3 regions of the Streptomyces sp. CB03238 genome follow, and region 3 is predicted to be linked to each of the others. Evidence: riboswitches for the same ligand, from Rfam matches in the RefSeq annotation. Region 3 holds a riboswitch; each other region holds the start of a gene.

Region 1 (10,512 bases), on a different contig from region 3:
GCGCGCGTCGATCACGGTGGGGATGGAGACGACGCAGGTGGGGCGGGGCAGTGTGGTGTACGTGCCGGCCGGCGTGCCGCACAAGTTCCACCACATCACCGAGGACCTGCGGGTGATGGTCGTCTTCTCTCCTCCGGAGAGCTGACCTCCGGCGACCGGCGGGACCGGGGTTCCCTAGGGGGAGGATCAGGGGAGAGCGAGGGCTGCGGAGCCCCCGTGGCGAGCCGGCGGCACCTAGCATCGAGGGTGCCCAACGGTAGGAAGTGTCACCAGAGATGAGGTCGGGACAATGGCGGCGGTACGGGAAATGCTCGCGGGAATGCCCTGGTGGGTGAAGTGGATCGCCATACCCGTCATTGCCCTGGTGGTCTTCGGGAGCCTGATCGGGACCGTGATCAGTGTGCTGATCGGGCTGCTGTTCAAGGTGCTGGTGTTCGCCGTGCTCGTCGGTGGACTCATTTACGTCGTACGGAAGTTCATGTCCTCCTCGTCATCCCGCGGCGACTGGTGACCTCCATGGATCAACTGTCCGGCCATTCGCCCGGCTGTTAGCCCGGGCGGGGGAACGGCCCTGGCGAAACCTCACCCCGAACGGAGGCTGCCATTAGAGTGGCAAGCCTCCGCTGCCCTTGGAACCAAGGGGTTCACGAACGCCCTACCAGCGGTTTGTACGACTGAATGGGCGAAACGCCTGGGGGTGACCTTTGGCCACGGCACCGCATTCCCCTACCCGTACCCCTACCGCTGCCCCTGCCCCTCCTCCGACTCTGATCGGCTCCGTGCAGCGGGCGCTGAGGCTGCTGGAGGCCGTGGGGTCCCACGCCGACGGGGCCCCCGCCAAGCAGCTGGCGCGTGAGACGGGCCTGCCGCTGCCCACCGCGTACCACCTGCTGCGCACCCTCACGCATGAGGGCTATCTGCGCCGGGAGAACGGTGTGTTCCTCCTCGGCGACGCGGCAGGGCGGCTGGCGGTTGGCGGAGCTCTGCAGAATCGTCGCAGCAAGATCGAGAACTCGCTGGCGCACTGGCGGGACGCGATCGGCGTTCCCGTGTACTGCGCGGCCTACCGCGACGGAGAGATCGAGCTGATCGCCGTCTCGGACACCCCCGCGGCGCCCGCCGTCGACGAGTGGGCCGACTTCCGGGCGACGGGCCATGCCCATGCGATCGGGCAGTGCCTGCTCAGTCAGCTCGACGAGCGGTCCCGCCTGGACCATCTGGACCGCCATCCCGTGCAGCCGATCACCCCGTACACCGTGCGTGACGGGCGGACGCTGCTGGAGCGGCTCAGGGCCACGGAACGGACGCAACCGGTCGTGGAGCGCCAGGAGTACGCGCTGGGTACGGTCTGCGCGGCCATCCCCATCACGGCGGGTTCCACTGCCGTCACGATGGCCATTTCCGTACCGTCCCACCAGGAACACCGGTTGCTGCCTGCGGTCGACCGTCTGCGCGGGGAGGTGGGGAAGCTTTTCAGCTCGTTGGCGTTCTCTATCAGTATCTGAAAACTCACTCCTTGTGATCCTGTAGCGCTTACAGGACGATTGCGCCAAGAGGGCCAGTACGGATCATTCCTGGCCGTTTTTCCAGCCGCTTTTCTTCACCGATCTTCATCAGCTGTTGTTCGCCACTGCTTCATTCACTGCGGGGTACATGATGCGCGAGTCGGTTCAGGCCGAAGTCCTGATGAGCTTCGTCGTCTCCGAGGATCTCTCCTTCAGGATTCCGGTCGAGCTGGGGTACGAGACCAGGGACCCGTTCGCGGTCCGGATGACGTTCCACCTGCCCGGCGATGCGCCTGTCACCTGGGCATTCGGCAGAGAACTGCTCCTGGACGGGATCAACGGGCCCAGCGGTGACGGTGATGTGCACATCACGCCCACCGGACCCGAGGACCTGTCGGACGTGAGTATCCGGCTGCAGGTCGGTGCCGACCGTGCGCTGTTCCGGTCCAGCGCGCCGCCCCTGGTGGCCTTCCTCGACCGCACCGACAAGCTGGTGCCGCTGGGGCAGGAGCGCACGCTCGGTGACTTCGAGGGCCACCTGGAGGAAGCCCTCGGCCGGATCCTCGCCGAGGAGAACGCCGGCTGAGGCCCCACCGGCTGAAGACCGCGGGGCGGGCTGGGGTCGGGGCGGGGGCGCGGCTACTTCTTGCGTCGCCGGCCCCGTCCCCCACCGCGTACCGCCGCCGGTGCATCGGCGCCCGGCCGGTCGGCCGAGACGACCAGGGCGGCCAGCGCGGTGGTCACCGGCACCGAGGCCACCAGTCCGATCGAACCCACCAGGGTCCGTACGATTTCCTCCGCGACCAGTTCGCTGTTGGCGACCGTCCCCACGCTGCTCTGCGCGATCGAGAACAGCAGCAGCAGGGGAAGGGCCGCACCCGCGTACGCGAGCACCAGCGTGTTCACCACCGAGGCGATGTGGTCGCGGCCGATCCGGATACCGGCCCGGTACAGGGCGCGCGGCCCCATCTTCGGGTCCGCCTGGTGCAGCTCCCACACCGCCGACGTCTGGGTGACCGTCACGTCGTCGAGCACACCGAGCGAACCGATGATGACACCGGCCAGCAGCAGACCGGACATGTCGATGTTCGGGTACAGACCATGGATGAGGCCCGTGTTGTCGTCGGTGTTGCCGGTCAGCGAGGCCCAGCCGATGAAGAGTGAGCCGAGCAGGCCGATCAGCAGCAGGGAGATCAGCGTGCCCAGCACGGCCACCGAGGTGCGCGCGGTCAGGCCGTGGCAGCTGTAGAGCGCGATCAGCATGATGGCGCTCGACCCGACCACCGCCACGACCAGCGGGTTCGAGCCCTGCAGGATGGCGGGCAGGATGAACAGGGTCAGCACGGCGAAGCTCACCGCCAGGGCGACCAGCGCCATCACTCCGCGCAGCCGGCCGACGGCCACCACCGCCAGGGCGAAGATCGCGGCGAGCAGCGCCATCGGCACCTTGCGGTTCACATCGGTGACCGAATACTGAAGGTCACGCGGGGCGTCGGGGGCGTACGCCACCACGACTCCCTGGCCTTCCTCCAGTTGGCGGGGGGCGTCCGGCTGGACGATCTCGACGAACCTGCGGCCCTTGTCCTTGCCGGTCGTGACCTCGACCGTCGCCTTCGCGCACTGCCCCTGCTGGGAATTGACCGCCTCGCGACCTTCGGGCGTGGTCGTGTCGCCGGTCGGCGGGACCTGCGCGGCGTTCACGTCCCGGCAGTCCACCTTCTCGACCTGGACCACCGTGCCCTGCTCGGTCTGCCGGTCGAAGCCGACACCCGTGCGCTCGTGCTCAGGGGCGCCGCCCGGCCACAGCACGGCGAGGCCGACGAGCACCGCCGTCGCGAAGGGGATCAGTACCGCGGCGATGACCTTGCGCAGGTGCTTGGAGACGGGCGCGGCGGGGCCGTGGCTGTGGGCATGGCTGTGCGTATGACCATGTGCCTGTCCGGTCGGTTCGGGGGACTGCTGCGAGGAAGTCACCGACCGATCATCGCAAGAACGACGGGGGCCCTCTGTTCAGCGTGGCCGGGATGGCGCTAGCGTGGTGGCACCTTTGCACACGCGGGAGCTCGGAGCACCGGGCTGAGAGGGCGCTGACATCCGTACGACGGGTACGGAAACCGCTGCGTCGACCGCCGAACCTGTTACCGGGTAATGCCGGCGTAGGGAGTAGGTCACGATGACCGTTCAGGACGCACGCACGCCTGCCTCGAACCAGAACGACGAGGCCGGGAAGTCCATCGGATGGCACAAGGGGTACGTCGAGGGCTCACGCCCCGACCTCCGGGTGCCGGTCCGCAAGGTGCACCTCACCAACGGCAAGGACGTGACGCTGTACGACACGTCAGGGCCGTACACCGATCCGAATGTCGAAACCGATGTACGACGCGGCCTGCCGCCGCTGCGGGAGAACTGGATCATCGGCCGCGGCGACACCGAGGAGTACGCGGGCCGCCCGGTCCGCCCAGAGGACGACGGGATCAAGCACACCTCGCCGCGCGGCGGGCTGCGCAACCTCGACGCCGTCTTCCCCGGCCGCCCGCGCCAGCCCCGCCGGGGCCGTGACGGGCAGGCGGTGACGCAGCTCGCGTACGCGCGCCGGGGCGAGATCACGCCGGAGATGGAGTACGTCGCGATCCGCGAGAACGTCTCCCCCGAGGTTGTGCGCGAGGAGATCGCGGCCGGCCGCGCGGTCCTGCCGGCCAACGTCAACCACCCGGAGATCGAGCCGATGATCATCGGCAAGCGGTTCCTGGTGAAGGTCAACGCCAACATCGGCAACTCGGCGGTCACCTCCTCCATCGAGGAGGAGGTGGAGAAGATGACCTGGGCCACCCGCTGGGGCGCCGACACGGTCATGGACCTCTCCACCGGCCGCAACATCCACACCACCCGCGAATGGGTGCTGCGCAACTCGCCCGTGCCGATCGGTACCGTGCCGCTCTACCAGGCCCTGGAGAAGGTCGACGGCAAGGCCGAGGAGCTGACCTGGGAGATCTACAAGGACACCGTCATCGAGCAGGCCGAGCAGGGCGTCGACTACATGACGGTCCACGCGGGTGTGCTGCTGCGGTACGTGCCGCTGACGGCCCGCCGCAAGACCGGCATCGTCTCGCGCGGTGGTTCGATCATGGCCGCGTGGTGCCTGGCGCACCACAAGGAGTCGTTCCTGTACGAGAACTTCGAGGAGCTCTGCGAGATCCTCGCCGCGTACGACGTGACGTACTCGCTCGGCGACGGCCTGCGCCCCGGCTCGATCGCGGACGCCAACGACGAGGCGCAGTTCGCGGAGCTGCGTACGCTCGGCGAGCTGAACCAGATCGCCAAGCGGCACAACGTACAGACGATGATCGAGGGCCCGGGTCATGTCCCGATGCACAAGATCAAGGAGAACATCGACCTCCAGCAGGAGATCTGCGAGGAGGCGCCGTTCTACACGCTCGGCCCGCTGACCACCGATGTGGCCCCGGCCTACGACCACATCACCTCCGGTATCGGCGCGGCGATGATCGCCTGGTGGGGCACCGCGATGCTCTGCTACGTCACGCCCAAGGAGCACCTGGGCCTGCCCAACCGGGACGATGTGAAGACCGGCGTCATCACCTACAAGATCGCCGCGCATGCCGCGGACCTCGCCAAGGGGCACCCGGGCGCCCAGGAGTGGGACGACGCCCTGTCGGACGCCCGGTTCGAGTTCCGGTGGGAGGACCAGTTCAACCTGGCCCTCGACCCGGACACGGCACGGGAGTTCCACGACGAGACGCTGCCCGCCGAGCCGGCCAAGACCGCGCACTTCTGCTCCATGTGCGGGCCGAAGTTCTGCTCGATGAAGATCTCACAGGACATCCGGCGTGAGCACGGCGGTGACCTGAAGGAGACGGAGATCGAGGCCGGAATGGCGGAGAAGTCGAAGGAGTTCGCCGCGGCCGGCAATCGGGTCTATCTGCCGCTGGCGGACTGACCTCCGTCGTCTCGGAGAGCCTGTTTCACGTGAAACATCTGTTCGTTTCACGTGAAACAGGCCCTCCTGGGCAGTCGCTCAGTCCGGTTGGTGCTCCGGTCCGCCGAAGTCGGGACTGGTGAAGTCCGGGCTGGTGAACGTCGGGCGGGAGCCCGCACCGCCTTCGCTGGGGCTGGAGAAGTCCGGCCCGCTGTAGCCCACCTTCGGGATCCGGCCGACATGGCGCGGAGGCACCCCTGAGAGGGGGTCCGCGCTGGGGTCGGCCAGCGCGTCCCGCAGGAACGGCAGGATCCCCCGCTCCAGCAGGGCGTGCCGCCATGCCTCCCTGGCGCGGGCGACCTCCTCGGGCAGCTCACCTCCCGGCTCCTGGGCCGATACCTGCGTGGAGCTGTTGCGCAGCGCCGTGATCAGCAGACCGATCGCGGCGGCAAGGATGCCGGCCGCCGTCACGGCCCCGAAGAACCAGCCGGCCGCGAGCAACGAATCGGCGAAGGCGGGAGCCGGGTCGAGCGCCTTCAGGACATAGCCCACCAGCAGGAAGATGACCGCGGCCGTGCCGGCCAGCACCGGTGCCAGCACGGTGACGATGACACCGACCCCGGCGCCGGGGCCCGCGTCGGTCTCGTCACCGGCCGGGGCCAGGACGGACTGGATGGCGGACACTCCGGCGGGTGTGCGTGACTCCTCACGCACCTTGACGAAGTGGTCGTACTCCGCGGCGGCGGCCGCGGAGATCAGCGCAGTGGCGTTCAGGGCCATGGTGCGCAGCTGCTCGGTGTTGAGCCGCTGCCCGATCCCGGCGAGATCCGGACGGTCGTGCGCGGTGCGCAGCGCGTCGTCGAGGATGCGCTCGTACTCGGAGCGGTCCTCGGTCAGCAGGTGCGGAGCGCTGGTCATGTGCATCCCCCGATGCTCCGTAGGGCCTGTTTGCCCGCGTAGAACGGGCAGTCGGGCAGAAACGGAGGAGAGTCTGCTACGGAAATACCGATGGTAGAGCGGTTACGGCAAGGGGTGACAGAGGATTTCCGGAAATCGCCTGGCCCGACTGCGCTGCGTCATGGCTCAGTTGGGCAGCGGGAGTTGGACGACCAGCAGCTTTCCGGCCATGGTCACACCGCCGTCCATGGCGATCGCGAGCCCGTCCGCGTACACGTGCGGTCCTTCCACCGTCGGGCCCGTACCGTCCTCGCCGTCCTCCGAGCCCACTTCGCCCAGGAGATACGGAATGGGGCTGTGGCCATGGACGATGCGCCGACCGCCGTAGGCGGCCAGCAGTTCCTGTACGGCGGTGGCGCCGCCCTCGTCCCGGAACGCGAAGCGCTTGGTGAGCTTGCGGAACAGGTCCCAGCACTCGTCGGCGTCGTTGCGGGTCAGGATCTCGTGGACGGTGTCGTTGACGTCCTCGATCGTGGAGCCGTACTCCAGGTAGGCGGTGGTGTCGGAGTGCACCAGCAGGTGCCCGTCCTCCTCCACCACGGCGTCGAGCCGGGACATCCACTGGAGGTGGACGTCCTGGAGGCGGTCCATGTCGCTCTTCTGGCCGCCGTTGAGCAGCCAGGCCGCCTGGAACGTGGCCGTGCCCGCACCGGAGTTGACGGGCGTGTCCGCGAACCGCTTGGCGCCGATCAGCAGGAGCTCATGATTGCCCATCAGGGCCTTGCAGTAACCGCCGGCTGCGGCGGCCTCGGCGGAGAGCCGCATGACGAGGTCGATGACGCCGATGCCGTCGGGACCGCGGTCGGTGAAGTCGCCGAGGAACCACAGCCGGGCGTTGCCCGCCGCCCAGTGTCCCTCGGCGTCGATGAGGCCCTGGTGGCGCAGGGCGGCGAGGAGCTCGTCGAGGTACCCGTGGACGTCGCCCACCACGTACAGCGGACCGGGGCCGTTCTCGGCAGCGGGCGCCGGAGCTGTGGCCGGGGCCTGTTCCGGGGCGACGGACACCTGGACGGTGTCGCCGCGGTTGATCACCGGGAGGTCGCGCTCGGTCGGCGTGTACCCCTCCGGGAGCTCACTCTCGGGGAACGCGTTGCCCGGGTGAGCGGCATGACCCTGCACGGGCACCTGGGCATACGGCGGTACGCGGAAGTCGCGCAACGTCGCCGTCCGCACCACGGGTCCCTGACCGGCCCCCTGAGTCATCGACCCCTCCACCACCGTCGCGACGCCCTACACCTGGCGGACCGGCCTGGTCGGGGCGGTCCGCGGTGTCGTCCGCCCATCATAGGAATGAGCCCTGTGCTGTGTGACGCACCAGGGGTGGTGAATCCGGGTGCACCCCGGGTTCACCGGCCGATTCGCCCCAATTGAGGAGGTCTGGACGTGGTCCGGGCCGATGGGCGAGCCGGGTCTCCCCGGGGGCGTCCGCCGGTCATTCCTGTGAGGGGGACCGGGGTGGGCTGACGGTCGTCCGCGGCGAGCGTCGCTGGGAGGACGTCCGGACGATCAGCTCGGTCGGTATCACCTGCTCGACGGGACGGTCGGTTTCGATGCCCTCGATGGCGTCGATGAGCAGCTGGACGACCGCTGTGCCGATCCGGCGGGGCTTGAGCGAGAGCGTGGTGATGGGCGGTTCGGTGGCGGCGTAGACGGTGGACTCACTGCAGCAGACCAGCAGCAGATCGTCCGGTACGCGCAGCCCGTAGCGGCGCGCCGCTGCCAGCAGGTCCGTGCCGTTGGGGTCGAACAGCCCGTACACGGCGTCGGGCCGGTCGGGCCGGGCCAGCAGCCGGTCGGCGGCCACGGCCCCGGCGCAGGGGTCGTGGGCGGGGTAGGCCTCGTAGACCGGGTCCTGCCCGACGCGCTCGCACCAGTTGAGGTACGCGGTGGTGGACAGACGGGTGTAGGTGTCGGTGGTGGTGCCGGTGAGCAGGCCGATCCGGCGGGCGCCAGCGGCGGCGAGATGGTCGAGCAGGTCGAGGACGGCGGCTTCGTGGTCGTTGTCGACCCAGGCGGTGACCGGGAGGGTGCCGGCCGGGCGGCCGTCGGAGACGACCGGCAGGCCCTGGCGGACGAGCTCGGTGACGACCGGGTCGTGGTCGGAGGGGTCGATGACGACGGTGCCGTCGAGCGCGACGTTCGACCAGACGTCATGGCGTGAGGTGGCGGGCAGAATGACCAGGGCGTAGCCGCGGGCGAGCGCGGCGGAGGTGGCGGCCCTGGCCATCTCGGCGAAGTATGCGAATTCGGTGAAGGTGAAAGGTTCATCCCCGTAGGTCGTCACGGTCAGGCCGATGAGGCCGGACTTGCCGGTACGGAGCGTGCGGGCCGCGGCGGACGGGCGGTAGCCCAGCCGGTCGGCGACCTCGCGGACGTGGCGGCGGGTGGCGTCCGGGAGCCGGCCCTTGCCGTTGAGCGCATCGGAGACAGTCGTGATGGAGACCCCGGCTGCGGCGGCCACGTCCCGGATGCCCGCTCGCCCTTGCCGGCTTCCCCGGGTCTGTGCCCGGCTCACCTGGTGCTTCCCTGCTGCTGTCATGGCGAGCCGATAGTAGGGCGAGGCCGGGCGGTTGGGCCGTTCGCATATTCACTCGTTGACAGGCACGTTTCTGCACGGTCGCCACCCCCTAATGGCCTTGGAATTCAAGGTAGTTGGAGGGTTTTTCTTGGTGCCGCGAGTTGTCGGCGCATATGAGCCTGCCAAATGGACGATGTTTCGATGAGGTCTCAACTCACCTCTACGGGGGATGCGCGCCACGGCGCGAGCCACCGGCGCGCGGTGTAGGAGGGAGCGCTCCCCCCTGTGGTCGCGCCGGTGGCGCGGTGGGGCGTGGTGGGGCGCGGGGTGGTTCAGCGCACGAAACTGGCCATTCGCAGCGCGGCGGAATCCTCATATGGTGAGCAGTATTGGTGGTACGTACGGTCGAGGAGGACCAGAGTGAGCGAGACGAGCCCGAAGCTGCGCGCCGTGCTGGACGGCATCCCCACCTACAAGCCGGGCAAGCCCGCCGCGGCCGAGGGGCCGGTCGCGTACAAGCTGTCCTCCAACGAGAACCCGTACCCGCCGCTGCCCGGCGTCATGGAGAGCGCGATGGCCGCCGCGGCCGGCTTCAACCGCTACCCGGACATGGCCTGCACCGGCCTGATGAACGAGCTCGCCGAGCGTTTCGGGGTGCCCGTGACGCACCTGGCCACCGGTACGGGCTCGGTGGGCGTGGCCCAGCAGCTGGTCCAGTCCACCGCCGGCCCCGGCGACGAGGTCATCTACGCGTGGCGGTCCTTCGAGGCGTACCCGATCATCACGCAGGTCAGCGGTGCGACGCCGGTGCAGGTGCCGCTCACCCCCGGTGACGTCCACGACCTGGACGCGATGGCCGACGCGATCACCGACCGGACGCGGCTGATCTTCGTCTGCAACCCCAACAACCCGACCGGCACGGTGGTGCGCCGGGCGGAACTGGAGCGGTTCCTGGACCGGGTGCCGTCCGATGTGCTGGTCGTGCTCGACGAGGCGTACCGCGAGTTCATCAGGGACGTCGAGGTGCCGGACGGCGTGAAGATCTACCGCGAGCGCCCCAACGTGGCAGTGCTGCGTACGTTCTCCAAGGCGTACGGGCTGGCCGGGCTGCGGGTCGGCTTCGCGGTCGCCCATGAACCGGTGGCCGCGGCCCTGCGCAAGACCGCGGTGCCGTTCGGTGTCAGCCAGCTCGCGCAGGACGCGGCGGTGGCCTCGCTGCGTGCGGAGGACGAGCTGCTGGGGCGGGTGGGGTCCCTGGTGTGTGAGCGGCAGCGGGTGTACGAGGGGCTCGTCGGCCAGGGGTGGACGGTGCCGGAGACGCAGGCCAACTTCGTCTGGCTGCGGCTGGGTGAGCTCACCGTGGACTTCGCGGCGGCGTGCGAGCAGGCGGGCGTGGTCGTGCGGGGGTTCCCGGGTGAGGGCGTGCGGGTCACGATCGGCGAGACGGAGGCGAACGACATCTTCCTGCGGGCGGCCGAGGCGTTCCGCAAGGAGCGGTACTAGCGGGTTGCCGCTGGGCGCCGGGTGCGTGCGCCCGGCGCCCGGCCGGTGTGCGGGGCGCCCGGCGGTGCGCGTGGCGGTCGGCCGGTGCGCGTGGC
Region 2 (10,512 bases), on a different contig from region 3:
AACTCTGCTGCCCGGCGGTGCCGTAGTCGTACGTGGCCGTGGCGTAGGTGCCCTGCTGGTCGTACCCGGTGGCGGCGTAGGTGTCGAAGCCGCCGTCGTACGAGGCCGTCTGGGCGGTCGGCGCGGGCTGGTTGTAGACCGCGTACTGCCCGGTCTCGTCCGGCAGCGGCTCCGGGGCGTAGACCGCCGTGGTCTCGGCGGCCGTCGGCTCCTGCTGCTCATAGGCGAGGTTCGAGACCTCCAGGGTCGGCCCGGCGGCGCCGGCCGACCGGGCCCCGTTCCCGGCCTTGCGGCGGCGGCTGGCCCCGGGGCGGCCGCCGAGCGCCCACCCGGTGGAGAAGCCGCGCCGGAAGGAGAGCGTGACGTACGTCTGGCCGATCGCGAAGGCGATGGCGCCCGCCGCGATCACGGGGACCGAGGGCAGCAGCACACCGAGGACCACGCCCAGGAACCCGGCGAAGGCGAGCAGCCGCCAGCGCAGCCGTGCCTTGTACTGCAGGAGCACTTCACCGAGCAGCCACAACGCGACGACACCGAACGCGATGTAGAGGACCGTCCAGCCCATGCCCGCCCCTCTCGTACGGCCCCCGCCACGGGACGTGGCGGGTACGGCCGGTCAGGACTGCTCGTGCAGTCCGAGATTCTCGTAGATCTCGAGCGTTGCCGTGGAGTTGTTGAGCGTAATGAAGTGCAGTCCGGGGACACCCTCGGAGAGCAGCCGCGCGCAGAACTCCGTCGCGTACTCGATGCCAATGGAGCGTACAGCGGCCGGATCGTCCTTGACGGCGAGGATCCGTTCTTTCAGCTCCGGCGGGAAGTGGGCGTTGCTGAGCTGAGCGAACCGTTCGATCTGCTTGACGCTGGTGACCGGCATGATCTCCGGGATGATCGGCGTATCGCAGCCCTTGGCCGCGGCCCGGTCGCGCAGCCGCAGATAGTCCTCGGGGAAGAAGAACATCTGGGTGATCGCGTAGTCCGCGCCCGCCCGGCACTTGTCCACGAAGTGCCGGATGTCCGTGTCCCAGTCGGCGGAGCGCGGGTGCATCTCGGGAAAGGCCGCGACACCGACGCAGAAGTCACCGGACTCCTTGATCAGCCGCACCAGGTCGGCGGCGTATCGCACGCCCTGGGGGTGCGGGACCCACTCGCCCATCGGGTCACCGGGCGGATCGCCCCGGACGGCGAGGATGTTCCTGATGTCGGCGTCGGCGTACTGGCCGATCATGTTGCGCAGCTCGGCGATGGTGTGGTTGACGGCGGTGAGGTGCGCGACTGGGGTGAGCGTGGTGTCGGCGGCGATCTCCTGGGTGGCCTTGACCGTCCCGGCCCTCGTGGAACCGCCGGCTCCGTACGTCACGGAGACGAAGCTGGGAGCGACGGCTTCTACCCGGCGCAGCGCGTTCCAGAGGTTCCGCTCGCCCTTCTCTGTTTTGGGCGCCCAGAACTCGAAGGAGTACGTCGTCTTGCCGGTCGCGAGCAGATCGCGCACCGTTCGTGCGCGATCTGTCCTGGTGGAAGGTGTGCCAAGGGCCATACGGGCAGGTTAGCCACGGGTCGGGCGTCACCCAACCAGAGCAGGGTAATTTGTCGCTTTTGCCGGGTTGTTGTCCACGCCTTGGACACTCGTGGACAGGGTGGACCGTGCGCGCGCCTACGCCGAGCGCTCGCCGGCCCGCTCGCGGACCCGCTTCGCCAGCGCCGCCGTGGCCGCCGCCGGGTCGTCGGCCTCGGTGATCGCCCGGACGACGACGATCCGGCGGGCGCCGGCGTCCAGCACCTCGTCCAGGTTGCCCGCGTCGATGCCGCCGATGGCGAACCACGGACGCTCCTGGTGCAGCGCCGCCGCGTACCGCACGAGGTCCAGCCCGGGCGCGTACCGCCCCGGCTTGGTGGGCGTCGGCCAGCACGGGCCGGTGCAGAAGTAGTCCACGCCCGGCTCGGCGACCGCCGCGTCCACCTCCGCCTCCGCGTGCGTGGAGCGGCCTATCAGCACGTTGTCGCCCAGGATGGCGCGGGCGGCCGGCACGGGCAGGTCGCCCTGGCCCAGGTGCAGCACACCGGAGCCGATGGCGTGCGCGACGTCGGCCCGGTCGTTCACCGCCAGCAGCTTGCCGTGCCGACGGCAGGCGTCGGCGAACACCGCCAGGTGCTCCAGCTCCTCGCCGGCCTCCATGCCCTTGTCACGCAGCTGCACGATGTCCACGCCGGAGGCCAGCACCGCGTCGAGGAACTCGGGCAGGTCGCCCTGGCGCTTGCGGGCGTTGGTGCAGAGGTAGAGCCGGGCGTCGGCCAGCTGGGCGCGTGCGGTGGACATGAGGTGATCCCCCCGTTGGTGCGGCGGCGTACGGGCGCGGGAGGGCTTCCCCCGGCCCGCACACCGCCTGGTGTCGGTGTTCCGCCCGGCGTACGCCGCCGGGCGCTTACCAGGACGTCAGACGGCGAGCGCCTGGGCGCGGCGCTTCACCTCCGTGCCGCGATTCTCGCTGAGCGCCTGCGCGGGCGTGCCCGGCAGGGTCGGGTCGGGGGTGAAGAGCCACTCCAGCATCTCTTCGTCGGTGAAGCCGTCGTCCTTCAGGAGCGTCAGGGTCCCGGCGAGACCCTTGACCACCTTGCCGTCCTTGATGAAGGCGGCAGGCACCTGGAGCGCCCGGTTCTCACCACGGCGCACGGCGATCAGCTGGCCCTCCTTGACCAGCTGCCGCACGCGCGTCACCTCGACATCGAGCATTTCCGCGATGTCGGGCAGGTGGAGCCAGGCGGGGACGAGAGCATCGATCTTTGCGTCAATCTCGGTCACGGGACTAGCGTGCCATCCCGCACTGACAGTCGGTAGCCGGGCTACGCCGGACCGGCCCCCCGCTACCCCCGAGCGGCGGACTTCAGTGGGACGGACGGGTCCGCGACGAGCCCCGGATCGAGCGGCGCACCGGACTCGATGAGCTTGCGCCCCTGCGCCAGGTCGCGGGGGCGGCCGATGGCCAGCAGCGCCACCAGGGCGTCCCCGCGCAGCCACGCCACCGACCAGGCCGCGCCGGCCGGGTCGCCGCGCCACACCATCGCGTCGGCGGCCGGGTGATGCCCCGCGTACTGCACGAACCGCCCGAACTGCTCGGACCAGAAGTACGGCACCGGGTCGTACGGCCGCGGAGCCTCGCCGACGATGGCGGCGGCCACCGTGCGCGGGCCCTGGAGGGCGTTGTCCCAGTGGTGCACCAGCAGTCGCTCGCCGTAGCGGGCCGAGGGGAAGGAGGCGCAGTCGCCCACGGCGTACACATCGGGCGCGGACGTGCGCAGGTGGTCGTCGGCGACGATCGCACCCTCCGGGCCGAGCGCGACGCCGGAGCCGGCCAGCCAGGCGGTGGCGGGCCTGGCACCGATCCCGACGACCACGGCCCCGGCGGGCAGCAGGCGCCCGTCCTCCAGGGCGACCTCGCCCGGTTCGACGTGCCCCACGCGCGCGTGCGTCAGGAGCTTGGCGCCGCTCTCCTCGTACCACTCGGCCATCGGGGCGGCGACCTCGGCGGGCAGCGCGCCGGCGAGCGGGCGGGCGGCGGCCTCCACGACGGTGACCGCGCAGCCGGCCTCCAGCGCGGCCGTGGTGAACTCGGCGCCGATCCAGCCGGCGCCGACGACCACCACGTCGTGCTTCTCCGCCAGGACGGGGCGCAGCCGCTCGGCGTCGTCGAGGGTGCGCAGCAGGTGGACACCGCGTACGCCCTCCGAGCCGGGCAGCGCGATGGGCTGGGCGCCGGTGGCGACGACCAGGACGTCGTACGGGACCGGCCCGGCCTCGGTGTCCACCTCGCGTGCGCCGGGGCGCAGGGCGGTGACCTCGACGCCCAGGCGCAGCTCGATGCCGAGCGCCTCGAAGTCCACGTCGAAGGCCGACCCCTCCGCCGTCCCCAGCAGCACCGCCTTGGACAACGGGGGCCTGTCGTACGGCTGGTGCGGCTCGGCCCCGATCAGCAGCACGGGGCCGGTGAAGCCCTGCTCGCGCAGCGCCACGGCCGTCTGCACACCCGCCATACCGGCGCCGACGATGACGACGCGCCGCTCTGCTTCCATCCGCTCGTTCACCCGCCCACCTTATTCAGCTGACCAAACGTCAGGAAGGGAGAGCCGTCAGGAAGGGAGTTGCTCCACCACACTGGTGCCACTGCCCTCCTGGGACTCCCATTCCCAGGTCTCCTCCAGCCGGACGCGCCCGTCGTCCAGTTCCACCACCGTGGAGACGCAGTGCCCCGACGCCGTCCGTCCGTCGCGCTTCAGCTGGACATACCGGAAGTCGAGACGATCTCCCGCACGGGTCCCGACGAGATGCCCGCGCACCACGTCACCGCCCGCGTACTCGGCCCAGACGCGGCCATCCTCCTCGTGGTACGTGAACCGGGTCGCCGTACCGACCTGACCGGGCGCCTGGTCGGCCACCGGGGAGAGGACCAGACCGTCGAGCGACCGCGCCACGGTGAAGCTCCCTTACTGCGGGTTGCGGGGTGGGGTTAGTCTGGCCACCGTAGAGCACTCGCGGGAGCCCGGACGCACTGGGCTGAGAGGGAGGCTGGGACGGCCTCCGACCGTACGAACCTGATCCGGGTCATGCCGGCGAAGGGAGGGGCTGGACGCCCATGCATCCACGTACGTCAGACGTCCTCGTCGTCGGGGGCGGAATCATCGGCCTGGTCACGGCCTGGCGGGCGGCGCAGCGCGGTCTGAGCGCCGCCGTCGTCGACCCCGAGCCGGGCGGCGGGGCCGCGCAGGTCGCGGCGGGCATGCTCGCCGCGGTCACCGAGCTCCACTACGGCGAGGAGACCCTCCTCGGGCTCAACCTGGAGTCGGCACGCCGCTATCCGGACTTCGTCGCCGAACTCCAGGAGGCGGCCGGAGGCGTGGCCGGCGGCATGGACGTCGGCTACCGCGCCTGCGGCACGCTCGCCGTCGCCCTGGACGCCGACGACCGCGCCCACCTGCGGGAGCTGCACGCGCTCCAGCACCGCTCGGGCCTGGAATCGGAGTGGCTGACCGGCCGCGAATGCCGCCGCCTGGAGCCCATGCTGGCGCCCGGCGTACGCGGCGGGCTGCGGGTGGACGGCGACCACCAGGTCGATCCGCGGCGCCTGGCGGCGGCTCTGGTGGCCGCGTGCGAGCGGGCCGGGGTGGTGGTCCACCGCGCCTGGGCGGAGCGGCTGGTGGTGGTACGGGACCGGGCGGGCGGGGTGCTCCTGAAGGACGGCACGGAGCTTGCCGCCGACCAGGTGGTCCTGGCGGCGGGCAGCCTGAGCGGCCGGTTCGGCGGCGTACCCGACGCGGTGCTGCCGCCGGTACGGCCGGTCAAGGGGCAGGTGCTGCGGCTGTCCGTGCCCCGCGCGTACGCGCCTTTCCTGAGCCGTACGGTCCGGGCGGTCGTGCGCGGCAGCCACGTGTACCTGGTGCCGCGCGAGAACGGCGAGCTGGTCGTCGGCGCGACGAGCGAGGAGCTGGGCTGGGACACCACGGTCACGGCGGGCGGGGTGTACGAGCTGCTGCGCGACGCGCACGAGCTGGTGCCCGGCATCACCGAGCTGCCCCTGACCGAGACCCGCGCGGGGCTGCGGCCCGCCTCCCCCGACAACGCGCCGCTGCTCGGCCCCACCGCGCTGCCCGGCCTGCACCTGGCGACGGGGCACTACCGCAACGGGGTGCTGCTGACACCCGTCACCGGGGACGTGATGGCCACCGTGCTGACCACCGGACAGCTCCCGGAGGAGGCCCGCGCCTTCACCCCGGCCCGTTTCCCCTCCCCCGCCCCCTCCCCGTCCCTCTCTCCGGTTGGAGTGTCATGAACGTCTCCGTCAACGGCGAGGCCCGACGGCTCGCCGGCCCGACCACTCTCGACGCCCTGGTCGCCACCCTCACCTCGGCACCGTCCGGGGTCGCCGCCGCCGTCAACGAGACCGTCGTCCCGCGCAGCCAGTGGTCCGGGACCCTCCTCGACGAGGGCGACCGGGTCGAGGTCCTCACCGCGGTCCAGGGGGGCTGAGCCATGGCCGACGACCGTCTCACCATCGCCGGGACCACCTTCGACTCCCGGCTGATCATGGGTACGGGCGGGGCGCCCAGCCTCGACGTACTGGAACGCTCCCTGGCCGCCAGCGGCACGGAGCTGACGACCGTGGCGATGCGCCGCCTCGACCCGACCGTGCGGGGCTCCGTCCTGTCCGTCCTCGACAGGCTCGGCATCCGGGTCCTGCCGAACACGGCCGGCTGCTTCACCGCGGGCGAGGCCGTGCTGACGGCCCGCCTCGCGCGGGAGGCGCTCGGTACGGACTGGATCAAGCTGGAGGTCGTCGCGGACGAGCGGACGCTGCTGCCCGACCCCATCGAGCTGCTCGACGCCGCCGAGACGCTGGTCGACGACGGTTTCACCGTCCTGCCGTACACCAACGACGACCCCGTGCTGGCGCGCAAGCTGGAGGACGTCGGCTGCGCGGCGGTCATGCCGCTGGGCTCGCCCATCGGCTCCGGCCTCGGCATCCGCAACCCGCACAACTTCCAGCTGATCGTGGAGCACGCGCGCGTGCCGGTGATCCTGGACGCGGGCGCGGGCACGGCGTCCGACGCGGCGCTGGCGATGGAGCTGGGGTGCGCGGCCGTGATGCTCGCGTCGGCGGTGACGCGGGCCCAGGAGCCGGTCCTGATGGCGGAGGCGATGCGCCACGCGGTGGAGGCGGGCCGCCTGGCCCACCGGGCGGGCCGCATCCCGCGCCGGCACTTCGCGGAGGCCTCGTCCCCGGTGGAGGGCCGGGCGGCGCTGGACCCGGAGCGGCCGGCGTTCTGACCGGCCGGCGTTCTCACCGGTCGGTGTTCTGACCGGCCGGCGTTCTCACCGGTCGGTGTTCTGACCGGCCGTGGGGCGCCGCCGGGTGTTACAGGTCGGCTGCAGTCCAGGCCGGGGCGGGTACGGGGCGGCGGGGCTGTCGGTGGGGGCTCGTAAACTCGGGCGGGTGGATACGACCCTGCACGACCCCCTCGTCGGCCAGCTGCTGGACGGCCGCTACCGGGTCGACGCGCGCATCGCCGTCGGTGGCATGGCCACCGTCTACCGGGCCCTCGACACCCGGCTCGACCGGGTGCTCGCCCTGAAGGTGATGCACCCGGCCCTCGCGACCGACGCGACGTTCGTGGAGCGGTTCATCCGCGAGGCCAAGTCCGTGGCGCGCCTGTCGCACCCCAATGTGGTCGGCGTCTTCGACCAGGGCGCCGACGGGGCGTACGTCTATCTGGCGATGGAGTACGTGGCCGGCTGCACGCTCCGCGACGTGCTGCGCGAGCGCGGCGCGCTCCAGCCCCGGGCGGCGCTCGACATCCTGGAGCCGGTGCTCGCCGCGCTGGGCGCCGCGCACCGGGCCGGGTTCGTCCACCGGGACATGAAGCCCGAGAACGTCCTGATAGGGGACGACGGCCGGGTCAAGGTCGCCGACTTCGGGCTCGTCCGGGCCGTCGGCGCGGCCACCAGCACCACCGGCTCGGTCCTGGGCACCGTGTCGTACCTGGCGCCCGAGCAGATCGAGCACGGCACCGCCGACACCCGCGCGGACGTGTACGCCTGCGGTGTCGTCCTGTACGAGATGCTGACCGGCGCCAAGCCGCACGCGGGCGACACGCCCGCCCAAGTCCTCTACCAGCATCTGAACGCGGACGTCCCGCCGCCCTCCGCCACCGTCCCCGGCCTCGCCGTCGACCTGGACGAGCTGGTGGCGAGCGCCACCGCCCGCAACCCCGACGTACGCCCGCCCGACGCGGTGGCGCTCCTCGCCCAGGCCCGTGAGGCCCGCGCCGCGCTCGGCGACGACCAGCTCGACCTCGTACCGCCGCAGGCCCGTACCGAAGGCGCCGGCGGGGGCTCGGAGGAACCCACCAGCGTGATCGCACGGGCGCTGCCCGGCGAGGAGGACGGCGTCCAGCGCACCAGCCGGCTGGCCATGCCCCCGCGGCCCGCTCCCGAGCCGGAGCCGCAGCCGCAGCCCCGCGCCCCCTTCGGCAACGCCCGTCGTGGCGTGATCGCCGCCGTGGTCGCCGTGCTGCTCGTCCTCGGCGTCGGCGCGGGTGTCTGGTACATCAACTCGGGGCAGTTCACCCGGGTCCCCACCGTGCTCGGCCAGACCCAGGCCCAGGCGGAGAAGCGGCTCGCCGACGCCGGCCTGGACGTCAAGGGCGTCGAGCGGGACTACAGCAGCGCGTACAAGCGGGGCACCGTGATGGCCGCCGACCCCGCGCCCGGCGAGCGCGTCCGCGGCAACGGACCGGTGACCCTCACCATCTCCCGCGGCCCGAAGATCGTGAAGGTGCCGAACCTGAAGGGCCTGCCCCTCGCCGACGCCAAGCGCGAACTCACCAAGGCCGGTCTCGCCTCCGGCGTGGTCACCCGGGCCTTCAGCCAGGAGTTCGAGCAAGGGACCGTGATCAGCACCGACCCGAAGGCCGGCACCGAGCGCAGCCCCGACTCCGCGGTCGCCCTCGTCGTCAGCAAGGGCGCCCCGATCGACGTCCCGGACGTCACCGGCGACACCGTCGAGGACGCCACCCGTACGCTGGAGGACGCCGGGCTCACCGTGAAGGTCGCCCCCGCGCGGGTCCACTCCACCGAGGAGGCGGGCAGCGTGGCCGCCCAGTCCCTCTCCCAGGGCAACCGGGCCGCCAAGGGCGACACGATCACGCTCACCGTCTCCAAGGGCCCCCGCATGGTCGACGTCCCCGACGTCACGGGCGACAACGTCGACGACGCCAAGCGGGAGCTGGAAGGCGCCGGCTTCGAGGTGAAGGTCGAGAAGAGCTTCCCCTTCCTCGGGGACACCGTGGAGAGCCAGTCCGTCAGCGGCGGTGACCAGGCCCCCGAGGGCAGCACCATCACCATCAAGACCAAGGGACTCTAAGAGCACATGCGCAACTTTGTCGGCGGCCATGTCCCCGTGGCCGGCGGCCTCGCGAAGACCGGCCTCACCTACGCCCGCGAGATCGGCGCCGAAGCCGTCCAGGTCTTCGTCGCCAATCCGCGCGGATGGGCCACGCCCGCCGGAAACCCGGTCCAGGACGAGCTGTTCCGCGAGGAGTGCGCCGTCGAGGGCATACCCGCGTACGTCCACGCCCCTTACCTGATCAACTTCGGCTCCCACACCGAGGCGACCGTCGAGTTCTCCGTGGCGTCCCTGCGCCACTCGTTGCGCCGCGCCCGCGACATCGGCGCCCTCGGCGTGGTGGTCCACACCGGCTCGGCGACCGGCGGCCGCCCCCGGGAGGAGGCTCTCGCGCAGGTACGCACGCACATGCTGCCGCTGCTGGACGAACTGACCCACGACGACGACCCGTTCCTGCTGCTGGAGTCGACGGCCGGGCAGGGCGCCTCGCTGTGCTCCCGCACCTGGGACTTCGGCCCGTACTTCGAGGCGCTCGACGCCCACCCCAAGCTTGGCATCTGCCTGGACACCTGCCACATCTTCGCGGCCGGGCACGACCTGGCCGGGGAGCACGGCGTACGGCAGACCTTGGACCTGCTGGTCGACACGGTCGGCGAGGGCCGGCTGAAGCTGATCCACGCCAACGACTCCAAGGACGTCGTGGGCGCCCACAAGGACCGTCACGCGAACATCGGCGCGGGTCACATCGGCGAGGAGCCGTTCCGCGAGCTGATGTGCCACCCGGCGACCGAGGGTGTCCCCCTGGTCATCGAGACGCCCGGCGGCAAGGAAGGACACGCGGCCGACATCGAGCGGCTGAAGAAACTCCGCTGAGACATTGAGGAATACCCCGGGGGGGTATACGGTTCTTGCTGTCGGCAGGAACCGCTACCGCCATATGACCTTGGGGGCTCTCATGCAGCACGAAAGTCACACCCAGCACGGCGAACATGCGCACCACGAGCACCACGGACACCAGCAGCACCACGAACCCGAGCCCACCGACCATGAGCACCACGAGCACCATCACCACCAGCACGCCACCAGCGGCAAGGTCAGCTGGTCCATGGCCGCTCAGGCCACCCTCCACTGCCTCACCGGCTGCGCCATCGGCGAGGTTCTCGGCATGGTCATCGGTACGGCCCTGGGCTGGTCCACCGTGCCCACGATGGCCCTCGCGATCGCCCTGGCCTTCTTCTTCGGCTACGCGCTCACTCTGCGCGGCATCCTCAAGGCCGGCGTCGACTTCAGGACCGCCTTCCGGGTGGCCCTCGCCGCCGACACGCTGTCCATCGCCGTCATGGAGCTGATCGACAACGGCGTCCTCGCCCTCTGGCCGGGCGCCATGGACGCACACCTCACCGACGGGTTCTTCTGGGGCGTGCTCGCCTTCGCCCTCTTCGCCGCCTTCATCATCACCACACCCGTCAACAAGTGGATGATCGGCCGCGGCAAGGGGCACGCGGTGGTGCACCAGTACCACCACTGAGTACCACCCAGGGGTATCAGAGCTCCGGGCCGTCCCCCGGCTCCTCCTGGTACGAGTACCTCTGCTCCGTCCACGGGTCGCCGATGTTGTGAT
Region 3 (10,512 bases):
ACGGCACCTGGTGGTGTTCCTGGCCAGGCCGGGCGGGCAGTCGCAGTTCAGTGCCCGGTCGCGGGTGCGGCAGCCCCGCACGCCGCTGCTGCGCACGGTTCTTGACGCGGTGACGGCCGAGCCGGGCGGTGACCACACCCTGGAGAGCCTGGCCCGGCGGGTGGGCGTGAGCGCCCGGCACCTGACGCGGCTGTTCCGGGCGGAGGCGGGGACGACTCCGGCGCGGTTCGTGGAACAGGTGCGGCTGGAGGCGGCCACGACGCTGCTCGTGACGGGCGGGGACCCGCTGGACGCGGTCGCCCGGCACGCCGGGTTCGGCAGCCCCGAGACGCTGCGGCGGGTGTTCCAGCGGGAGCTGGGCGTCACGCCGGGCGCGTACCGGGAGCGGTTCCGGACGTCCGGCCCGCCGGGGGTCGAACGCGTGTAGCTATCGTGGCGGCATGGCGCACACCCCTCGGCACGGCCACGACCGTGAGATCGAAACGCTCCGGGAGTTCGACGAGGCCGCCGCGCGCGGCAGTCTCGTCGGCCACCGCCTCCAGTCGGTCGACCTGACGGAGCGTACGGCTCTGCTGCTCTCCCTCCCGACGGCCGGCGCCGTCTTCCTCGGCTGCCCCATGGAGCCGGACGCGGCCGCGAAGGTGCGGGCCGACGGGGCGCTCGTCTTCCCGCCCGTACCGGATGTGCCGTTCGATCCGTACCGGGGGCTGCTCTACTCGCCCGAGGAGCTGTTCGCGGGCCTCGCCGAGCACGGCTACGAGCGGACGCCGGACGCGCTCACGTACGCCTGGTTCCAGCGCACCAAGGCCGACGGCGACATCTTCGCGTCGATGCTGCGGGCCGTGCACGACGACGCGGTCTCCGACGCGCTGGACGAGCACCTCGCCGGGGCCCGCGTGGTCGGCGTGATGGGCGGGCACGCCATGGCGCGCGGCACGGACGCGTACGCCGGTGCCGCCCGCCTCGGCCGGAGTCTCGCCCGCGCCGGGCTGACCGTCGCGACGGGCGGCGGGCCCGGCGCCATGGAGGCGGCCAACCTGGGCGCGTACGCCGCGCCCCATGACGACGCCATGCTGGAGGAGGCGCTGCTGCTGCTCGGCAAGGAGCCGTCGTTCGCGCCGTCCGTGGGCGACTGGGCGCGGGCGGCGTTCGAGGTGCGGTCCCGCTGGCCGGGGGGCGGCGATTCGGTCGGCATCCCCACCTGGTTCTACGGCCACGAGCCGCCGAACGCGTTCGCCTCCCACACGGCGAAGTACTTCGCGAACGCCACCTGCGAGGACGGTCTGCTGGCCCGCTGCAACGCGGGCGTGGTCTTCCTCCCGGGCGCCGCCGGCACCGTCCAGGAGATCTTCGACAACGCGACCCCCAACTACTACGAGTCGCGTGGCGGTCCGACCCCCATGGTCCTGGTCAACCGCACCCACTGGACCGAGCACCTGCCCGCCTGGCCGCTGCTACAGGCCCTGGCCGAGGGCCGCTCCATGGAGCCGCGTATCGCCCTGGTGGACAGCGTGGACGAGGCCCCGGAGGCGCTGCGGCGGCTGGGCGCCAGGTAACGCCGAATGGCCCACCGGGCGGGCGCTGTTGCGGGGGTCGCCGGATGCTGGGGCCTGAGCGACCCGGCGGGGCCGGGCGCCAGCGACTTCCAGGAGGTACGCCGATATGCGTGCAGCGCCCGCACGACCCTTCCGCACCCGACGGAGACTGACCGCCGCCCTCGTCGCGGCGGGGGCCTGCGCCGCCGGCCTGATCGCCGGACCGGCGCAGGCCGAGGGGCAGCGCCCGGACAGCCGCGACCGCGAGCTGCACAAGGCGCTGGAGGAGCTGGTGGGGCCCCCGGACGGGCCTCCCGGAGCCATCGCCCTGCTGCAGCGGGGCCGGGACGTGAAGGTCTACCGGGCCGGTGTGGCCGACGCGGACTCGGGACGGCCACCGCGCCCCGGTGACCACATGCGCGTGGCCAGCATCGCCAAGGCGTACAGCGGAGCCGTCGCGCTGCGGCTCGTGGACCGTGGGAAGCTCCGGCTCGACGACACGATCGGCAAGCGGCTGCCGCATCTGCCCAAGGCCTGGCACAAGGTGACGCTGCGCCACCTGCTCCAGCACACCAGCGGGTTGCCGGACTTCACGGAGGACCCGGATTTCCAGGAGGCGGTGGCGGCCGACCCGCGCCGCGAAGTGGACCCGCACACGCTGCTGGACTTCGTCGCCGACAAGCCCCTCCTCTTCAAGCCGGGCTCACGCTACCGGTACGACAACTCCGACAACATCGCGGTGGCCCTGATGGCGGAGGCGGCGACGGGCCGTCCGTACGAGGAGCTGCTGCGCCAGCTCGTCCACCGGCCGCTGGGCCTGCGCAACACCAGCCTGCCGCGGTGGCACCTGCTTCCCCGCCCTTACCTCCACGGCTACGAGTTCGAGCCGGAAGGGCCGCTGGAGGACGTCAGTACCGCCTTCAGCGCGTCGCTCTTCTGGGCCTCCGGCGGCGTCGTCTCCACCCCGAACGACCTGAACGTCTTCATGCGCGCCTACGCGGGCGGCCGGCTGCTGTCGAAGGAGACCCGCGAGCAGCAGACGAAGTGGATCAACGGCTCCTCCGTGAACCCCGGCCCCGGCCGCAACCAGGCCGGTCTCGCCCTGTTCAAGTACACGACCCGCTGCGGTGTGGTCTACGGCCACACGGGCACCATCCCGGGCTACACCCAGCTCGCCGCCGCCACGCCCGACGGCAAGCGCTCCCTGACGTTCACCCTGAACACCCAGGTGAGCCCGCAGACGCCGGAACTCCTGGCACGGATGCGCGAGGTCCAGGAGGACTTCGTCTGCGAGCTGCTCCGTCACTGAGGTGGGCGACGAAGTGCCGATGCTGACCACCCTCGATCTCGACGAGTACGTGTACGACGCCCTCGCGGCGGGCGCGAGCGGCTTCCTGCTCTGAAGGACGCGACCTTCCCGGTCGCGACTCGTCGGCACCTGCCTGACAGAGGCAACGTCCGGGCCCGTTCTCTCGTCTGTCAGACGTAAGTCACCCGACCGACGAAACGGAGCCCGGACGTGCTCATAGGACTGTTGACGGCCGTCGTGGCCTCGATCTGCTACGGCACGGGCTCGGTCCTCCAGGCCGTCGGGTCGCGCAAGTCCGCCCGCCGTGAGGCGGCGGCCGGCCTGGTGACGCAGCACGGCGGGCCGTCCCTGTCGTCGACGGCCAAGGCGGCGATGACGTGGGAGTTCATCGTCGGTACGGTCCTGGACTTCGTCGGTTTCGGGCTGGGCGCGCTGGCCGCGCGCATGCTGCCGCTGTTCCTGTCCCAGACAGTGATCAGCGCGAACCTGGTGGTCACCGCCGTACTGAGTGTGCGGCTGCTCGGCATCCGGCTGACCCGCGCCGAGTGGACGTCGATCGGTGTGGTGTGTTCGGCGCTGGTGCTGCTGGCCACGGCGGCGGGCCCGGAGGGCAGCGGGCACACCCCGATCGCCACGCACTGGTGGCTGCTGGCCGTGTCGCTGCTGCTGATGGTGGGCGGGACGGTCGTGGTGCGGCTGCTGGGCGCGCGGGCGGCGATCCTGGCCGGTCTGCTGTCCGGGCTCGGCTTCGGCGCGCTGGGGGTCGGCGTACGCGTACTGAACGGCATCGACCCGTTCGACCTGGGCGCGCTGCTGTCCGACCCGGCGCTGTACGCGATCCTCGTCGCCGGAGTCGGCGGGATGTACCTGCACACGGTGGCGCTCCAGATCGGCTCGGTGAACGGGGCCACGGCGGCGCTGGTGGTGGGCGAGACGGTGCTGCCGGGCATGATCGGCGTGTGGTGGCTGGGGGACGCGTCACGGCCGGGGTTCGCGTGGCTGGCCGTGGTGGGGTTCGTCCTTGCGGTGGCGGGCGCGGTCGCGGTGGCGTGGTTCGGCGAGCCGGAGGGCGGCGAGCCCGGCCGGGCGGAGGAAGAGCCCAGGGAACTCGCCCGCATCGGCTGATCGGCGCCCTCGTAGACTCCCGGCAGGGAGATGAGACATGGGGCTACGGCTCAAGATAGGTGCCACGATCACCGCGACCGCCGCGCTCGCCGCGCTCGTGACGGGTGTCCAGGTACCGCGGCTGATGGAGGACCGGGCCCGGGACCAGGCGATGGAACGGCTCGGTATCGCCGAGCGCGGCTACCGGGAGGACGGGCAGGCCCGCTTCGGGGCCAAGGTCAACCCGCCCAACCTGCCCGACGAGCTGCGCCGCACCGTCCTGAACGGCCGGCGCGCCACCTATGTGCAGGCGTACGGGGAGCGCCGCCAGATCTGGGCGGCCACCAGCGTCGGTGACGACATCCTGGCGCTGAAGCAGTTCGAGGACCCGCTGTCGGACCAGCTCCAGGCCGGCATGTTCCGGGCGGGTGTCGTGGGTACGGCGGTGGCCACCCTGATCGGCCTGCTGCTCGCCACCCGGCTGGGCCGGCGGCTGCGGCTGTCGGCGCGGCGGGCCGAGCAGATCACCGGCGGTGATCTGGACGCCCGGCTCCCCCAGTCGGGGCGGGACGAGATCACCACCCTCACCCGGGCGGTGAACACCATGGCGGACGCGCTGGCGGAGCGGCTGCGCGCGGAGCGCGAGGTGACGGCGAACATCGCGCACGAGCTGCGTACGCCCGTCGCCGGGCTGGTCGCGGCGGCCGGGCTGCTCCCGGACGGCAGGGCCGAGTCGATGGTGAAGGAGCGGGTCGCGCGGATGCGGGACCTGATGGAGGACGTCCTGGAGGTGGCCCGCCTGGACAACGGTGGCGAGGAGGCCGACGTACGGCTGGTGGAGCTGGGGACGCTCGCCCGCCGGGCGGTACGCGCGGTCGAACACACCGAGGTGCGCCTTGACATCGTTGCCGACGCACTGCTGGAGACGGACGCGCGGCGCGTGGAGCGGGTCCTGACGAACCTGGTCAGCAACGCCTTGCGGCACGGTGCCGAACCGGTCGTGGTGGAGGTCGAGGGCGGGGTCGTCCGGGTCCGCGACCGGGGCGCCGGTTTCCCCGAGCACCTGCTGGCGCACGGGCCGCGCCGGTTCCAGACCAGCGCGGTCGGCAAGGGGCTGGGCCTGGGCCTGACGATCGCCGCGGGCCAAGCGCGGGTGCTGGACGCCCGTCTGACGTTCACCAACCCGGAGGGCGGCGGCGCCTGCGCCGTGCTGGACCTGTCGGGAGCCGTCCGCGACGAACCGGCCGGGGGCTGACGCTCAGCCGAGCACCACGACCTCGTCCGCCGCGAACGTCACGCCCACCACCGCCCCCTCCTCGGGCGCGTCGCGCAGCGCGCACTCGGCCTCCAGGAGGGGCCCGGTCTCCGGCCGGAGCCGTACCGCCACATGGTGCCCCCTAAACGTCCGCCCCTCGACCGTGCACCGCAGCCCGCCGGCCGGGTCGCCGAGCCGCACCCCCGCCGGCCGCACCAGCACCTGAACCGCCCCCTGGGCGGAGCCGGCCGGCACGGGGACCTTGCCCCACACGGTGTCGGCCGCCTCGCCGGTCACCGTCGCCGCGACCACGTTGTCGAAGCCCAGGAAACGGGCGACGAACTCCGACGCCGGGCGCCGCCACACCTCCAGCGGCGTACCGCTCTGCGCGATGCGCCCGTCGCGCATGACCACCACCCGGTCGGCGAGCGCGAAGGCCTCGCCCTGGTCGTGCGTGACGGCGAGCACCGTCGTACCGAGCCGCCCGAACAGCTGCCGCAGCTCGACCACGAGCCGCTCGCGCAGCCCCCGGTCGAGCTGGCCGAGCGGTTCGTCGAGCATCAGCAGCCGGGGGCGGGGCGCCAGCGCCCGCGCGAGGGCGACGCGCTGCTGCTCGCCGCCGGACAGGGCGGCCACGGCCCGCCGTTCGGCGCCCGGCAGCCCGACGAGGTCCAGCAACTCGGCGACGCGGACAGCCTGTTCCTTCCGCGACGCGCCGCGCATGCGCAGCCCGAAGGCCACGTTCCCGCCGACGTCCCGCTGCGGGAACAGCTGGTGGTCCTGGAACATGAGCCCGACGCCGCGCCGGTGCACGGGCACGCCCGCCTGGTCGGCGCCGTCGAGCAGCACACGGCCCGCGTCCACGTCCTGGAGCCCGGCCACGACCCGCAACAGGGTCGACTTGCCGCTGCCGCTCGGCCCGAGCACGCACACGATCTCGTGGTCGGCGACGTCCAGCGACACCTCGTCGACCGCGACGCGCGATCCGAAGCGTACGGCCACACCGTCAAGACGCAGCATGTCAGAACTCCCCGGAGCGTTCGGTGGTACGGATACGTTCGAGCAGCAGCAGGGCCACCGCGCACACCACCATCAGGATCGTCGAAAGGGCCATGGCCTGGCCGTAGTTGAGCTCACCGGGCCGGCCGAGGAGCCGGGCGACGGCGACCGGGAGGGTGGGGTTGTCGGGGCGGGCGATGAACACGGTCGCCCCGAACTCGCCCAGCGACACGGCGAACGCGAACCCGGCGGCCACCAGCAGCGCCCGCCGCACCAGCGGCAGGTCCACCTCCCGCCACACCCGCCACGGCGACGCGCCCAGCACGGCCGCAGCCTCGCGCAGCCGCGCGTCCACCGCGCGCAGCACGGGCAGCATGGTCCGTATGACGAAGGGGACGCCGACCAGGGCCTGGGCGAGCGGCACCAGGATCCACGAGGAGCGCAGGTCCAGCGGCGGCTCGTCCAGCGCGATCAGGAACCCGAAGCCGACGGTCACGGCGGACACGCCGAGCGGCAGCATCAGCAGCGCGTCGAAGCCGCGCACGATGCGCCCGGCGCGCCGGGTCAGCGCGGCGGCGGCGAGCCCGCCGATCAGGAGCGCGATCCCGGTCGCGGCGAGCGCGTACTCCAGAGAGTTCCCGATCGCCTCCAGGGGCGGCACCAGGAACGTCCCGCCGCCCGCGTCCACGTCCTGGAGCGCCCGGTAGTAGCCGAGCCCCCCGTCGAAGGACCGCTCGACGAGCACCCCGAGCGGCAGCAGGAGCAGCAGCACCACGGTCAGCAGCACGCCACCGAGCAGCCCCCACTGCCCGGCCCCGCGCGGTCTGCGACCGGTCTGCGCCGCGTCGACGAGCTTCAGCGCGGTCTCCCGCCTCCGTACGGTCCGGGCGTGCACGGCGAGGATCGCCCCGACGGCGGCGAACTGCACCAGCGTCAGCACCGCCGCCGTCGGCAGGTCGAGCAGCTGCGCGGTCTGCCGGTAGATCTCCGCCTCCAGCGTGCGGTACGCGGGCCCGCCGAGGATCTGGACGATGCCGAAGGAGGTGTACGTGAAGAGGAACACCATCAGCGCGGCGGCGGCCACGGCGGGCGCGAGCGCCGACAGCGTCACCCGCCGCCACGCCCCGAAGCGGGAGGCACCCAGCACCCGGGCGGCCTCCTCCTGGCGCGGGTCCAGCTGTGCCCACAGGCCGCCGACCGTCCGGACGACGACCGCGTAGTTGAAGAAGACGTGCGCGAGGAGGATCGCCCACACCGTGGTGTCCATCCGTACGCCCCACAGCTCGTCGAGCAGCCCGCCCCGCCCGAGCAGGGCGAGGAACGCGGTGCCGACGACGACGGTCGGCAGGACGAACGGCACGGTGACGACCGCCCGCAGCAGCCCCTTGCCGGGGAAGTCGAAGCGGGCGAAGACGTACGCCCCGGGCAGCGCGATCAGCAGAGTGAGCGCGGTGGAGGCGAGCGCCTGCCAGGTGGTGAACCAGAGCACGTCCAGGATGTCCGGGCGGCCGAGCACGTCGCCGAGCCGCCCGAACTGCCAGCCACCGTCGTCCGTCTTCAGCCCGCGCCCGACGATCGCGGCGACCGGGTAGGCGAAGAAGACGGCGAAGAACGCCACGGGCAGGGCCATGAGCCCCGCCCGCAGCGCGCCGCCTTTGAGGCCGGCTACTTCAGGACGAGCGAGGACCACGACTGGATCCACTGGTCACGGTTCTTGGCGATCTTCTCGGGGGCGACGGTGTGCGGCTTGTCGACCTCGGCGCCGTGCTTGGTGAACAGCTCCGGCAGCTTCGCGTCCTTCGCCACCGGGTTCACGAACATCTGCAGCGGCATGTCCTCCTGGAACTTCTTGCTGATCAGGAAGTCGATGAGGGCCTTGCCGCCGTCGGGGTTCTTCGCGCCGGTCAGCAGCCCGGCGAACTCGGTCTGCTGGAAGCACGTCCCGGTGGAGACGCCGGTCGGCGCCTCGGCCGGCTGCGGCTCGGAGTACAGCACCTCGACGGGCGGGCTGGAGGCGTACGACACGACGAGCGGCCGGTCGCCCTTGGCCTTCTTGCCGCCGGCGGAGCCGGAGAACTCCTGGTTGTAGGCGAGCTCCCAGCTGTCGACGACCTTGACGCCGTTGGCCTTCAGCTTCTTCCAGTAGTCCTGCCAGCCGTCGTCGCCGTACTGGGCGGCCGTCCCGAGCAGGAACCCGAGGCCGGGCGAGGACCGCTCCGGGTTCTCCACGACGAGGAGGTTCTTGTACGCGGGCTTGGCGAGGTCGTCGAAGGTCTGCGGCGGCGCGAGCTTCTTGTCCGCGAAGTACTTCTTGTCGTAGTTGACGCAGATCTCGCCGGTGTCGACGGGCGTGACGCGGTGCTTGTCCTTGTCGAGCTGTACGGCGTCGGGGACCCGGTCCAGGCCCTTGGCCTCGTACGGCTCGAACAGCCCGTTGTCGAGCGCGCGGGACAGCAGCGTGTTGTCGACGCCGAAGAAGACGTCGCCCTGCGGGGCGCCCTTGGTGAGGATGGCCTTGTTGACGGCCTCGCCGGCGTCGCCGCTCTTGAGGACCTTGACGGTGTAGCCGGTCTGCTTGGTGAACTCCTTCAGGACGGCCGGGGAGGCGTTGAAGGAGTCGTGGCTGACGAGCGTCACGGTCTTCGGCTTCGTACCGCCGTCACCGGCGTCCTTGCCGGACTCGCTGCCGCAGGCGGTGAGCGTCGTGACGCCCAGCGCGGCGGCGACGGCGCCGACCGCGATCTTCTTGGTGGTGCTCACTGAGATTCCTCCTGGGTGTGACCAGGAAGAGACGCGGCCCTGCCCACCCCCTTATGAAAGTAGGCAGGGCGCAACAGCTTGAGTAACGACCGAACTTCCTACCCAGAATGACCTGGGCGAGGTTCAGAGGGTCTGCGGCCTGACGGTGCCGCACTCTCAGCGCTGTGGCGCTCCCCTGTCGGAATATGCAGGTGTGTTCGAGCTCAGACTACAAGCTCACCGTTCCGAGGCCGCGAGCTGTCCACAGGCCCCGTCGATCTCCTGCCCGCGCGTGTCACGGACGGTGACCGGTACCCCGTGCGAGGCGATCGCCTCGACGAACGCCTTCTCGTCCTCCGGGCGGGACGCCGTCCACTTCGACCCCGGCGTCGGGTTGAGCGGGATCAGGTTGACGTGGACGCGCTTGCCCTTGAGGAGGCGGCCGAGGAGGTCGCCCCGCCATGCCTGGTCGTTGATGTCCCGGATGAGGGCGTACTCGATCGAGACGCGGCGGCCGGACTTCTCCGCGTACTCCCAGGCGGCGTCCAGCACCTCCCGGACCTTCCAGCGCGTGTTCACGGGTACGAGGGTGTCGCGCAGCTCGTCGTCGGGGGCGTGCAGCGAGACGGCGAGGCGGCACTTGAAGCCCTCGTCCGCGAAGCGGAGCATGGCCGGGACGAGGCCGACCGTCGAGACGGTGATCCCGCGCTGCGACAGCCCGAGCCCGTCCGGCTCGGGGTCGGTGAGCCGCCTGATCGCTCCCACGACCCGCTTGTAGTTCGCCAGCGGCTCCCCCATGCCCATGAAGACGATGTTGGAGAGCCGTGCGGGCCCGCCGGGCACTTCCCCGTCCCGCAGCGCCCGCATGCCGTCGACGATCTGGTGCACGATCTCGGCGGTCGACAGGTTCCGGTCGAGCCCGGCTTGGCCGGTGGCGCAGAACGGGCAGTTCATGCCGCAGCCGGCCTGCGACGAGATGCACATCGTGACGCGGTCGGGGTACCGCATGAGGACGGACTCGACGAGGGTCCCGTCGTGCAGTCGCCACAGGGTCTTACGGGTGGTGTCGTCGTCGCACGAGATGTGCCGTACGACGGACATCAGGTCGGGCAGCAGCTCGGCCGCCAGCTTCTCGCGGGACGCGGCGGGGATGTCCGTCCACTCGGCCGGGTCGTGCGCGTACCGCGCGAAGTAGTGCTGGGACAGCTGCTTGGCGCGGAACGGCTTCTCACCGATCGCGGCGACGGCCTCCTTGCGCTCGGCGGGCGTGAGGTCGGCGAGGTGCCGCGGCGGCTTCGTGGCTCCGCGCGGGGCGACGAAGGTGAGCTCTCCCGGTGCGGGGCGTGGCATGACCTGGTACTCCTCAGTAAAGACGAGGCCGCGGTACGTGAGCCGGGAGACCTCACCGGATGATCCCCGCGCGCGTGCGTGGGCCGCGGGGCCGAAAGGGCCCGCCGCGACTGTGCGACGAGCCCTTCCAGGGTAACCGGATGCCGGTTCAGCCCGTTCCGACGAAGACCACCAGCAGCAGCCACACCACCGGAGCCGTCGGCAGCAAGGAATCCAGCCGG

What was found. A riboswitch is a leader RNA that binds a small molecule or an ion and turns the genes downstream of it on or off. The one in region 3 is predicted to bind thiamine pyrophosphate.
Region 1: linked by a shared signal. The riboswitch ahead of thiC (phosphomethylpyrimidine synthase ThiC) and the one ahead of BKD26_RS28960 (thiamine ABC transporter substrate-binding protein) in region 3 are both predicted to bind thiamine pyrophosphate.
Region 2: linked by a shared signal. The riboswitch ahead of thiO (glycine oxidase ThiO) and the one ahead of BKD26_RS28960 (thiamine ABC transporter substrate-binding protein) in region 3 are both predicted to bind thiamine pyrophosphate.

The regions. Positions count from the first base shown of each region.
Region 1 covers NZ_NBCN01000011.1:46,311-56,822, reverse strand. The annotation lists gene BKD26_RS21340 (cupin domain-containing protein) at 1-145, shown strand, start outside; gene BKD26_RS21335 (DUF5326 family protein) at 290-511, shown strand; gene BKD26_RS21330 (IclR family transcriptional regulator C-terminal domain-containing protein) at 780-1,505, shown strand; gene BKD26_RS21325 (SsgA family sporulation/cell division regulator) at 1,657-2,091, shown strand; gene BKD26_RS21320 (YibE/F family protein) at 2,145-3,479, opposite strand; TPP riboswitch at 3,551-3,685, shown strand; gene thiC (phosphomethylpyrimidine synthase ThiC) at 3,679-5,460, shown strand; gene BKD26_RS21310 (hypothetical protein) at 5,539-6,363, opposite strand; gene BKD26_RS21305 (metallophosphoesterase) at 6,523-7,599, opposite strand; gene BKD26_RS21300 (LacI family DNA-binding transcriptional regulator) at 7,829-8,935, opposite strand; gene hisC (histidinol-phosphate transaminase) at 9,335-10,417, shown strand.
Region 2 covers NZ_NBCN01000004.1:60,273-70,784, forward strand. The annotation lists gene BKD26_RS07550 (hypothetical protein) at 1-565, opposite strand, end outside; gene metF (methylenetetrahydrofolate reductase [NAD(P)H]) at 617-1,534, opposite strand; gene thiE (thiamine phosphate synthase) at 1,652-2,314, opposite strand; gene BKD26_RS07565 (Rv2175c family DNA-binding protein) at 2,432-2,797, opposite strand; gene BKD26_RS07570 (FAD-dependent oxidoreductase) at 2,860-4,065, opposite strand; gene BKD26_RS07575 (hypothetical protein) at 4,123-4,464, opposite strand; TPP riboswitch at 4,515-4,628, shown strand; gene thiO (glycine oxidase ThiO) at 4,626-5,819, shown strand; gene thiS (sulfur carrier protein ThiS) at 5,816-6,016, shown strand; gene BKD26_RS07590 (thiazole synthase) at 6,020-6,814, shown strand; gene pknB (Stk1 family PASTA domain-containing Ser/Thr kinase) at 6,981-8,909, shown strand; gene BKD26_RS07600 (deoxyribonuclease IV) at 8,916-9,764, shown strand; gene BKD26_RS07605 (DUF4396 domain-containing protein) at 9,847-10,419, shown strand; gene BKD26_RS07610 (sulfite oxidase-like oxidoreductase) at 10,436-10,512, opposite strand, start outside.
Region 3 covers NZ_NBCN01000019.1:41,004-51,515, forward strand. The annotation lists gene BKD26_RS28925 (GlxA family transcriptional regulator) at 1-427, shown strand, start outside; gene BKD26_RS28930 (LOG family protein) at 441-1,556, shown strand; gene BKD26_RS28935 (serine hydrolase domain-containing protein) at 1,663-2,844, shown strand; partial or broken gene BKD26_RS39415 (DNA-binding response regulator) at 2,858-2,935, shown strand; gene BKD26_RS28940 (hypothetical protein) at 3,055-3,969, shown strand; gene BKD26_RS28945 (HAMP domain-containing sensor histidine kinase) at 4,007-5,203, shown strand; gene BKD26_RS28950 (ABC transporter ATP-binding protein) at 5,207-6,223, opposite strand; gene BKD26_RS28955 (iron ABC transporter permease) at 6,225-7,832, opposite strand; gene BKD26_RS28960 (thiamine ABC transporter substrate-binding protein) at 7,868-8,962, opposite strand; TPP riboswitch at 9,040-9,149, opposite strand; gene rlmN (23S rRNA (adenine(2503)-C(2))-methyltransferase RlmN) at 9,179-10,291, opposite strand; gene BKD26_RS28970 (phosphatidate cytidylyltransferase) at 10,440-10,512, opposite strand, start outside.